One region of the Ensifer sp. Root954 genome, then DNA from elsewhere that is predicted to be linked to it. Evidence: riboswitches for the same ligand, from Rfam matches in the RefSeq annotation. Region 1 holds a riboswitch; the other holds the start of a gene.
What was found. A riboswitch is a leader RNA that binds a small molecule or an ion and turns the genes downstream of it on or off. The one in region 1 is predicted to bind FMN.
Positions count from the first base shown of each region.

Region 1 (5,719 bases):
GCGACGCTTGGACCTGTCGGCATCGTCACCGTCTTCCTGCGCTCGAACTTCGGGCTCGACCTCCGGATGCTCGGCTTCAACCTGCTGTCCTTCTGGGGGCTGACGGTCACCTATCTGTTCTTCCAGATCCCGCTGATGATCCTGATCATCACGCCGGCACTCGACGGCCTGAAGCGCGAATGGCGCGAGGCCGCCGAGATCCTCGGCGCCACCGGCCTGCAGTACTGGCGCATGGTCGCCTTCCCGATCCTGCTTCCGTCGCTGCTCGGCACGCTGGCGCTGCTTTTCGCCAATGCCTTCGGCGCCGTTGCGACCGCGATCGCACTCACCGGCTCGTCGCTCTCGATCGTGCCGATCCTGCTCTTTGCCCAGATCCGCGGCGACGTGCTCGGCAACCCGCATCTCGGCTACGCGCTCGCCTTCGGCATGATCGTCGTCACCGGTATCGCCAACGCGATCTACATCTGGCTGCGCAGCCGCAGCGAAAGGTGGCTGAAATGAAGAAGATCTGGGCCTGGGGAGCCCTCGTTTTCGGCCTCCTCTATTTCACCCTGCCGCTCATCGGCATGACCAACTTCTCCTTGAAGATGCGCCGCGGCGAATACTCCTTCGACGCTTACCAGAAGGTCTTCGCCGACCCGCGTTTCCAGGAGACCTTCACCTACTCGGTGCTGCAGGCCTTGTTCACCATCCTCTTCGGTGTTCTGCTCGTCGTGCCGACAGCCTACTGGGTCCGCCTCAAGCTGCCGCGGCTGCGCCCCGTCATCGAGTTCATCACGCTGCTGCCGCTGGTCATCCCAGCGATCGTCATCGTCTTCGGGTACATCCGGCTCTACAACACCTCGAGCTGGCTGCCGTTGACGGGCTCGCTCACCGGCACCAACATCCTCCTGATGTTCGGCTATGCGACGCTTGCGCTACCCTACATGTACCGCGCAGTCGACACGGGCCTTCGCACCATCGACGTCGCCACCTTGACCGAGGCCGCCCAAAGCCTCGGCGCCGGATGGACGACGATCCTTGCCAAGATCATTCTGCCGAACGTGCTCGTCGCCGTGCTCTCGGGCGCCTTCCTGACCTTTGCCATCGTCATCGGCGAGTTCACCATGGCGGCCTTGCTCAACCGCCCGGCTTTCGGCCCCTACATGCAGCTCCTGGGCGCCAACCGCGCCTATGAACCGGCCGCACTCGCCGTCATTGCATTCGGCATCACCTGGGGCTGCCTCGGCCTCATCCAGCTCGTCTCGCGCTTTCAAAAAAGCGCGCCTCCTAAGGCCTGAGGACCGCACCCATGAGTTTCCTGTCACTCACCAGCATCAAGAAGTCCTTCGGCCCGGTTCACGTCGTGCACGATTTCAACATGGACATCGAAAAGGGCGAGTTCGTCTCGTTCCTCGGACCATCGGGCTGCGGCAAGACCACGGTCCTGCGCATGATCGCCGGCTTCGAAAGCCCGACCAGCGGCAAGATCGTCATCAACGGCCGCGACCAGAACTCGCTGAAGCCCAACCAGCGCAACATCGGCATGGTGTTCCAGGCCTATGCGCTGTTTCCCAACATGAACGTGCATGACAACGTCGCCTTCGGCCTCAAGGTCGCAGGTACAGACAAGTCGGAGATCGACGCGAGGGTGAAGCAGATGCTCGGGCTGATCAAGCTCGAGCACCTGGCGGACCGCTTCCCCTACCAGCTCTCCGGCGGCCAGCAGCAGCGCGTTGCGCTTGCCCGCGCCATTGCGGTCAAGCCGCAGGTGCTGCTGCTCGACGAGCCGCTGTCGGCGCTCGACGCCAAGATCCGCGTGTCGCTGCGCGAGGAAATCCGGCAGATCCAGCAACAGCTCGGCATCACCACCGTGTTCGTGACCCATGACCAGGAAGAAGCGCTGTCGATCTCCGATCGCATCGTCGTCATGAATGCCGGCCGCGCCGACCAGATCGGCACCCCCTTCGAGATCTACAACACGCCGTCAACGCGTTTCGTCGCCTCCTTCGTCGGCACGCTCAGCATCATCGAAGGCAAGGTCGCGGACCCGGCCGCGGGTGCCGTCACGATCGGCAACCAGCAGATCGCGCTGAAGGATCCGATTGCCGGCATGAAGGGCGGCGACAGCATATCGCTGGCGCTTCGTCCCGAAGCGGGCTCGATCGCCGAGGGCGCCACGGGCGACACGTCGCTCGCCGGCGAGGTCGTCTCGACGAGCTTCCTCGGCTCGGTCATCCGCACGCGCCTTCGCGTCGGCGGCGACGTCATCTCCTTCGACATGTTCAACAATCCGGGTGTGGCCCCGCCGGTTTCCGGCGACAACGTCACACTGCGCTTTGCCGCCAAGGACCTCTTGGTCATCCGCGAGTAAGCGGATTGGAAGCCATCGGAACGATTTCTTCCGATGGCTCCAAACACTGGAAAAATCTGTCGTGATTTCCGGCATTTTCGTCGCACCGTGCGTTTGACCGCGCGCGGTCGCGCTATATAGTCGCGTTGTTCTCAGGGCGGGGTGAAATTCCCCACCGGCGGTAGCGGCCGAAAGGCCGAAGCCCGCGAGCGCCTCAGGGTTTCACCCTGAGGGTCAGCAGATCCGGTCAGATTCCGGAGCCGACGGTCACAGTCCGGATGGAAGAGAGCAAGCAGCAACGTGGGTCCCCGCGACGGGACCTCGCGCGCATGCATGTTCGCCCGACGGGATCATTGGAAAACGCCAAACCCTGAAAGGCTTGAGACCATGACCATTCTTTCCCACCCCGCCGCCAAGATCGCGATCGTTCGTGCCCGCTGGCATGCCGATATCGTCGACCGCTGCGTCGATGCCTTCGTCACGCAATGGACGAAGCTTGGCGGCTCGGCAGCCGACGTCGAGATCTTCGACGTGCCCGGCGCGCTCGAAATCCCGCTGCATGCGCAGACGCTGGCCAAGACCGGCCGCTATGCCGCGATCCTCGGCACCGCCTTCGTCGTCGACGGCGGCATCTACCGCCACGATTTCGTCGCCGGCACCGTGCTCGACGGCATGATGCGCGTGCAACTCGACACCAATGTGCCGGTGCTTTCCGCCGTACTGACGCCGCACAATTTCCAGGAAAGCGAACCGCTGATCGCCTTCTTCCGCGAGCACTTCGTTACCAAGGGTACGGAGGCGGCCAACGCCTGCGCCCAGATCCTCGATGCCCGCGCCAAGCTGGCGCTCGTCAACGCCTGATCGGCGAGATGCGGTTGAGGTTGGCTCGCCCCTCATCCGCCCGGTGAAGGCTTGCCCCTCATCCGCCCGGTGAGGGGAATGCCCCTCATCCGGCCTGCCGGCCACCTTCTCCCCGCGGGCGGGGAGAAGGACACAAGCGGCACCCTTGTCGCGCAAACTCTCTCCCCGGGGCTACCGAGAACGGCCTTCCACCCGGGTCCATCACAAACTCCGAGGCAGTTCTCGTTCCCTCTCCCCGCCTGCGGGGAGAAGGCTAGCGTGAGGGGGCAGCGGCAGGGGCGAACAGCGCCGAACGCTGCGCTTGAATCAACCTCTGAACCACCTGAATCGGCTCACCAGCTTGAGCCGGCAACGCGCTGTTTCGACTCGCAAAATCAATGCGCAGCCTCGTTCTTGCGCAGGCTGCGATCCAGTGCCGCCACGCGGTGCCGGTGCCCCGCCACCTCGTAGCCGACGATGGTGACGACGGGCGCGAGCATCAGGATGATCAGGCACTTGGCCATGTCGAGCCCGGCCATGGCCGCGACCACTGACGCGGCCAGCACCACTGCCGTGCCCGCGAGCAGCCAGAGATGCAACTGCTCCACCTGCTGCATAAGATAGGCGTACATCGCATAGAGCAGCCCGATGTAGCACGCGACGGGCACCGCAACGGTCAGCACCGTTGCGACCGAGCCGATATGCGCCTTGTGCTCGATGTAATAGGCCGCCACATGCAGGCCGGCGCCAGTCGCGACGATCGAGGCGAAGATCGGCATGTGGCCGTAGCCCCAGACGAAGGAGCGTTTTTGACGGTGCCGGTGCAGGATCTCGGCGCTCGGCAGCAGAAAATAGATCCACCACATGCCGAAGGTGAGCCCCGTACCGGCGAGGCAGACGAGCGCGACATCGAGGTTCCAGCCCTGCCCTTCGACCACGGCGGAGATTGAGGCGACCGTGCCGACCACCCCTTCCCCAAGCGCGATGATCGCGAGCAGCCCGTAGCGCTCGGCGATGTGATGGGCATGCCAGGGCGTTCCGCCGTAGCGCATCTCGGCGACATAGGGGCCCAGCATCTCGATCGCCGTCAGCCCCACGACCATGACGAAGGTCACCAGCAGCGAGAAATCGAAGAAGATCAGAACGACCCAGCCAAGCTGGGCGAGGCTGATTGCTTTGACATAGGCCATGCAGGCATCCCGTCGGGCCGCGTCCTGCCGGCTGGCGCGCAGCCATTGGAAGAGCATTGCCACCCGCATGACGACATAGCCGAGCACCATGATGCCGTTGTCGAGATGCTCACCCTTGTCGATCGATTCGAACATTGGCGGCAGGCCGATCGCAAGGATCAGCACGCCGACCATCTGCACCATGGTGACGATGCGGAATACCCAGTCGTCCGTGTCGTAGGCGGAGGCAAACCAGCTGAAATTGATCCAGGCCCAGCAGATGGAGAAGGTCGCAAGCGCGAAGCCGAAGAGGCCGGAAAAGAAGTGCCCTTCGGCCAGGAAATGAGCAAGCTGCGAAGCCGCCAGGCTAAAGGCGATGACGAAGGTCAGGTCGAACAAGAGTTCGAGCGTCGTCGCCGTCCTGTGATGTTCATGCGTGTCGCGACCGCTCATGCGCGCCACATGGTGGTGCGCGCTTTGATGCGGCTCGGTCGGGGTGGTTTCACTCATGCGGCGACGCCCTTCAATTGACGATCCGCAAGAATATTCAAATATTTGCAGAAGCTTCGTCAAGGCGAAGCGGGAGACCGGACATGAAAACGCCCGGCATCGCTGCCGGGCGTGTCGTCACGATGCCTGAGGGAGGATCAACGGCATCGCGAGATAAGGTAGGCCTTGAACCGGGAACCGGATGCAGACGGCAAGCCGCCCGCCCCTTTCCTCAACCGGCTCTTGCGGCATCCAGGCGATTGATCGCCTCGACATTGCCCGCCGAAGAGCCGTTCGGGTCGAACTCGGACGCGAGCCAGGTGTCGACGATCGACTTTGCAAGCTCCGGACCGATGACGCGGGCGCCCATGGTGATGATCTGGGCGTTGTTCGACTTGGCGGCCCGCTCGGCCGAATAGGTGTCGTGCGTCAGCGCCGCGCGGATGCCCGGCACCTTGTTGGCCGAGATGCATACGCCGATTCCGGTACCGCAGAACAGGATGCCGCGGTCATGCTTGCCCTCGACAACCTGCTGCGCCAGGTTCTGTGCGAGGTCCGCATAGAAGCCGGACTGGCTGAGATCCACGACTTCCACGTCGCTGCGGCCACCGAGATGGGCGGCAATGACATCCAGCAGGGGCTTGCCGGCGCTGTCGGCTCCGATTGCAATCTTCATGATTGTTCCTTTCCTTCTTCTTGAGCTGCAACGGCCGGGGGCTCAGATCGCCTTGGCGACACGCTGCAGAATGTCGAGATAGCCAGTGACGTCCCAGGCGGAGCGGCCGATGAAGAGGCCGTCGATATGCGCCTGGGTGATCAGTTCTTCGCAATTCCCGGGGTTGACGCTGCCGCCGTAGAGCACCGGCACGCGACGGCCGAGGGCGGCTTC
Region 1 covers NZ_LMJM01000025.1:116,687-122,405, reverse strand. Annotated here, with positions in the region: gene ASE71_RS19845 (ABC transporter permease) at 1-501, shown strand, start outside; gene ASE71_RS19840 (ABC transporter permease) at 498-1,280, shown strand; gene ASE71_RS19835 (ABC transporter ATP-binding protein) at 1,292-2,353, shown strand; FMN riboswitch at 2,477-2,626, shown strand; gene ASE71_RS19830 (6,7-dimethyl-8-ribityllumazine synthase) at 2,720-3,193, shown strand; gene ASE71_RS19825 (low temperature requirement protein A) at 3,568-4,851, opposite strand; gene ASE71_RS19820 (RpiB/LacA/LacB family sugar-phosphate isomerase) at 5,063-5,506, opposite strand; gene ASE71_RS19815 (triose-phosphate isomerase) at 5,549-5,719, opposite strand, start outside.

Region 2 (5,719 bases), on a different contig from region 1:
CAACGCAATGATGTGACGATTCAATGAAGGACCTTAATGGTTGCGGTCCATGAGCTTGTAGTCCGTCGCAAGGTCCGCAACAGCATTGATGCGTAGTCAGAAGGACCCGGCCACTGTTTGTGGATGTCTGCGTCGAGCCTTGAAATGGACGCGGTCGCACTCCACTTTCATGTGGAAAATATGACAGCCGGGAGTGCCTGTAGGGCTCCCGGATACGGGCCCGAAATCGGGACGGAAAGGAAATGACATGACGAACAAAACGTCACCGGCGACTGAAAGCGCGACCTACCCGGTCCTGCCGCTCCGCGACATCGTAGTCTTCCCGCATATGATCGTGCCGCTTTTCGTCGGCCGCGAAAAATCGATCCGTGCGCTTGAGGAAGTCATGGGCACCGACAAGCAGATCATGCTTGCCACCCAGATCAACGCCACCGACGACGATCCGGAACCGTCCGCGATCTACGAAGTCGGTACCATCGCCAACGTTCTGCAACTGTTGAAGCTGCCCGACGGCACCGTCAAGGTACTGGTCGAGGGCCGCGCGCGCGCCAAAATCGACGGCTACACGCCGCGCGAGGAATTCTATGAGGCTGCGGCGCATAGCCTGAGCGAGCCGGAGGAAGATCCGGTCGAGATCGAGGCGCTCAGCCGCTCGGTCGTCTCCGAATTCGAAAGCTACGTAAAGCTCAACAAGAAGATCTCTCCCGAGGTCGTCGGCGTTGCCAGCCAGATCGAGGACTATTCGAAGCTGGCCGACACGGTCGCTTCGCACCTGTCGATCAAGATCGTCGAAAAGCAGGAAATGCTGGAGACCACCAGCGTGAAGATGCGCCTGGAAAAGGCGCTCGGCTTCATGGAAGGCGAGATCTCCGTCCTGCAGGTGGAAAAGCGCATCCGCTCGCGCGTCAAGCGCCAGATGGAGAAGACCCAGCGCGAGTACTACCTCAACGAACAGATGAAGGCGATCCAGAAGGAACTCGGCGACGGCGAGGACGGCCGCGACGAGATGGCCGAGCTCGAAGAGCGTATCGCCAAGACGAAGCTTTCCAAGGAAGCGCGCGAAAAGGCTGATGCAGAGCTGAAGAAGCTGCGACAGATGAGCCCGATGTCGGCGGAAGCCACCGTCGTTCGCAACTACCTGGATTGGCTGCTCGGCCTGCCCTGGGGCAAGAAGTCGAAGATCAAGACCGACCTGAACCATGCCGAGGAAGTGCTCAACGTCGATCATTTCGGCCTCGACAAGGTCAAGGAGCGCATCGTCGAGTATCTCGCCGTGCAGGCGCGTTCGACCAAGATCAAGGGCCCCATCCTGTGCCTCGTCGGCCCTCCGGGCGTCGGCAAGACCTCGCTCGCCAAGTCGATCGCCAAGGCGACCGGCCGCGAATATGTGCGCATGGCGCTGGGCGGCGTTCGTGACGAAGCCGAGATCCGTGGCCACCGCCGCACCTATATCGGCTCCATGCCGGGCAAGGTCGTTCAGTCGATGAAGAAGGCGAAGCGGTCCAACCCGCTGTTCCTGCTCGACGAAATCGACAAGATGGGCCAGGACTTCCGCGGCGATCCGTCGTCGGCGCTGCTCGAGGTGCTGGATCCGGAACAGAACTCGACCTTCATGGACCACTACCTGGAGGTCGAATACGACCTGTCCAACGTGATGTTCATCACCACCGCCAACACGCTGAATATCCCGGCGCCGTTGATGGACCGCATGGAAGTGATCCGCATCGCCGGCTACACGGAAGAGGAAAAGCTGGAAATCGCCAAGCGGCATCTGCTGCCGAAGGCGATCCGCGACCACGCGCTGCAGCCGAAGGAATTCTCGGTCACAGACGGCGCGCTGATGGCGGTCATCCAGACCTACACCCGCGAAGCCGGTGTGCGTAACTTCGAACGCGAGCTGATGAAGCTCGCCCGCAAGGCCGTGACCGAGATCATCAAGGGCAAGGCCAAGAAGGTCGAAGTGAACGCTGCCAACATCAACGACTATCTGGGCGTTCCGCGCTTCCGCCACGGCGAAGCCGAACGTGACGATCAGATCGGTGTTGTCACCGGTCTCGCATGGACTGAGGTCGGCGGCGAGCTTCTGACGATCGAAGGCGTCATGATGCCCGGCAAGGGCCGCATGACCGTCACCGGCAACCTGCGCGACGTGATGAAGGAATCGATTTCCGCGGCGGCTTCTTATGTCCGCTCGCGCGCAATCGACTTCGGCATCGAACCGCCGCTGTTCGACAAGCGTGACATCCACGTGCACGTACCGGAAGGTGCGACGCCGAAGGATGGCCCGTCGGCCGGCGTCGCGATGGCAACCACGATCGTGTCGATCATGACCGGCATCCCGATCTCCAAGGATGTCGCAATGACCGGCGAGATCACGCTGCGCGGCCGCGTGCTGCCGATCGGCGGTCTGAAGGAGAAGCTGCTGGCAGCGCTGCGGGGCGGCATCAAGAAGGTGCTGATCCCGGAAGAGAACGCCAAGGATCTCGCCGAGATCCCGGACAACGTGAAGAACGCGCTCGAAATCATCCCGGTTTCGCGGGTGGGCGAGGTGCTCGAACACGCTCTGGTGCGCATGCCGGAACCGATCGATTGGGACCCGGCAAACGAGCCGGCAACCGTAGCACCGGTTGATTCGCAGGACGAAGCAGGCTCCTCCGTCGCCCACTGACGGGCGCTTGAAAATGGGTGCAGCCGGCTCGCGCGGCGCTCATTTTGCAGAAAAATTGGGAAGACCGGCCATTGGCCGGTCTTTTTTGTTGTAAAAGCGCCCTGCAAGCCTTGCATTCCAAGGGATTAGGCGCAATTGGGAAAGGCAAGACGCGGGCGAAGCGCAAGCCGCCGCGCCTTAAAACACAGTCGTTTCGAACCAATCTGAAAGGGGTGGAAACATGAACAAAAATGAGCTCGTGTCTGCCGTTGCTGAGAAGGCCGGACTTTCCAAGACCGACGCATCTTCTGCAGTTGATGCAGTTTTCGAGACCATCCAGGCTGAGCTGAAGAACGGCGGCGACATTCGCCTGGTCGGCTTCGGCAACTTCTCGGTTTCGCGCCGCGAAGCCTCGAAGGGCCGTAACCCGTCCACGGGTGCGGAAGTTGACATCCCGGCACGCAACGTGCCGAAGTTCACGGCCGGCAAGGGCCTGAAGGATGCCGTCAACGGCTGATGAGATTTGCTTGGCGGCCGGACACGAGGCCGGCAGTCCAGGTATTCGAGGGTTCGGCGCAAGCCGGACCCTTTCGCATTTTGGGGGCAGCCCTTGCGGGTGTCCGTCATTTGCTCTAGGGCTTGCCCATTCTCAGGGCGGGGTGAAAGTCCCCACCGGCGGTAAGGGCATGACAGCGCGGCGTCTTGGAGACGCGCGAAGGTGGCCCAAGCCCGCGAGCGCCTTTCCTCGATTTTTGGGGAGAGGGTCAGCAGATCCGGTGCAACTCCGGAGCCGACGGTCATAGTCCGGATGAAAGAGAATGGTCGCTGGCACGAAGGGCAGGGATGCCCGGCGTCGTGCCGTGCGCTCATGCGTCCTGATTTGTGTTTGGTCCGCTTTCAGGGTGCATGACATGAATCAGACTTCCCTCGGCTTTTCCTCCTCGCGCGCCATGGCCGGAGCCGGCTTCATGGTGTTGGCCGGGATCGCTTTCGCCGGCCTCAATGTCGTCACCCAATGGCTGACGATGAAGCTCGGTTTTCCAGCCACCGCCATGGCGTTCTGGCAATATGCCTTCGCCTTCCTCTTCTCACTGCCGTTTCTGCGACGCGTCGGGCTGTCGGCCATGCGCACCGACTATCCCTGGCGTCACGTCGCGCGCGTGGTGTTGGCCGCCTTCGGTGTGGGGGCCTGGGTCTCCGGTCTGGCGCACGTGCCGATCTGGCAGGCGATCGCGCTGGTCATGACCTCGCCGTTCTTCATCATCCTCGGCGCCCGCCTGTTTCTCGGCGAACGCGTCGGCGCGGCGCGTTGGGCCGCAACCGCGGTCGGTTTCGCCGGGGCGATGATTATTCTCGAACCGTGGTCGGACAGCTTCAGCTGGGCCGCCCTTTTGCCGATCCTGTCGGCGCTGTTGTGGGGCGCTTCGTCGCTCATCACCAAGAGCCTCACAAGTCTCGAGCGCCCCGAAACGATCACCGTATGGCTGCTTGTGCTTCTGACGCCGATCAACGGCGCCATCGCGCTTTCGGCCGGCTTCACCATGCCGGATGGGACAGCACTCGGCTTCCTGCTGCTCGCCGGGATACTGACCGTAGTCGCACAATATCTGCTGACGCTCGCCTATACTGTTGCCGACGCTGCCTACGTGCAGCCCTTCGACGATCTGAAGCTGCCGCTTAACGTCTTTGCGGGCTGGCTGGTCTTCGGTTACGCGCCGACAGGATATCTTTGGGTCGGCGCAGTGCTGATCCTTGGCGCCTCGCTGTTCATCATGCGCAACGAGATGCGGCGCGAGCGCGCCGCGCCTGCAACCGGAACGGTGTAAAACCCAAGCGTTGTCATTCGGCTGTCATCGGCATCGCGCAGAACCCCCATGTTTTCAGTGTTCGCACATGGGGGATTTCATGACCATCACTTCGCGCGTGACCGCGCTTGCGGCCGTTCTTCTTGCATCCGCAGCATTTCCTGCGGCGGCCGAGCCCGTCTTCAACCGCATTGCATCCTTTGCTGTTGCCGATAACCTGCCGGAAGGCGATGCGCGCAAGGCGCTGACATCTGCCGAAATCATCACGGCCAGCGAAGACGGCAACACGCTTGTCTATTCCGACAGCCCCGGCAAGCGCGTCGGCCTGATCGACATCACCGATGCCAAGGCGCCGAAGGCAGCCGGCACGGTCTCTTTTGACGGCGAGCCGACCTCGGTCACCATCGCCGGTGCAAAGGCACTCGTCGCGGTCAACACGCGCGAAAGCTTCGTCAAGCCTTCGGGGCTTCTTGCGATCGTCGATCTGGCCTCGAAGAAAGTCGATGCGACCTGCGATCTCGGCGGCCAGCCGGATTCGATCGCCGTCAACAAGGACCGCACGCTGGCGGCCATCGCCATCGAGAACGAGCGCGATGAAGAGCTGAACGACGGCAAGATCCCGCAGATGCCGGCCGGCGACCTCGTCATCTTGTCTTTGAAGGATGGTGTTGCCGATTGCGGTTCGCTGAAGCGCGTGACGCTGACCGGTCTTGCCGAAATCGCCGGTGAAGACCCGGAGCCGGAATTCGTTTCCTTCAACGGCAAGGACGAGATCGCGCTGACGCTGCAGGAGAACAACCACATCGTCATCATCGACGGCAAGACGGGAACGGTGAAGACGCATTTCTCTGCCGGCACGGTCGACCTCAAGAACATCGACACCAAGCGCAACGGCGCGATTGCCTTCAAGGACGAGCAGCCGGGCCGCAAGCGCGAGCCCGACGCGGTGAAGTGGCTCGACGACAACCGCATCGTTGTTGCCAACGAAGGCGACTATGAAGGCGGTTCGCGCGGTTTCACGACCTTCGACACCACCGGCAAGGTGCTCTTCGAATCGGGCGCGAGCTTGGAGCATGCGATTGCCGCCATCGGCCACTATCCGGAGAAGCGCTCTTCGGCCAAGGGCGTTGAGCCCGAGGGCCTGGAAGCGGCGAAGTTCGGTGACGACAACCTGTTCTTCGTTCTGTCCGAGCGTGCCTCGATCGTCGGCGTCTACAAGGATACGGGCGCCGAGCCTGAGCTGCTGCAGCTCCTGCCGTCGGGCATC
Region 2 covers NZ_LMJM01000023.1:697,839-703,557, forward strand. Annotated here, with positions in the region: gene lon (endopeptidase La) at 248-2,668, shown strand; gene hupB (DNA-binding protein HupB) at 2,889-3,164, shown strand; FMN riboswitch at 3,289-3,471, shown strand; gene ASE71_RS17440 (DMT family transporter) at 3,559-4,473, shown strand; gene ASE71_RS17445 (esterase-like activity of phytase family protein) at 4,541-5,719, shown strand, end outside.
Region 2: linked by a shared signal. The riboswitch ahead of ASE71_RS17440 (DMT family transporter) and the one ahead of ASE71_RS19830 (6,7-dimethyl-8-ribityllumazine synthase) in region 1 are both predicted to bind FMN.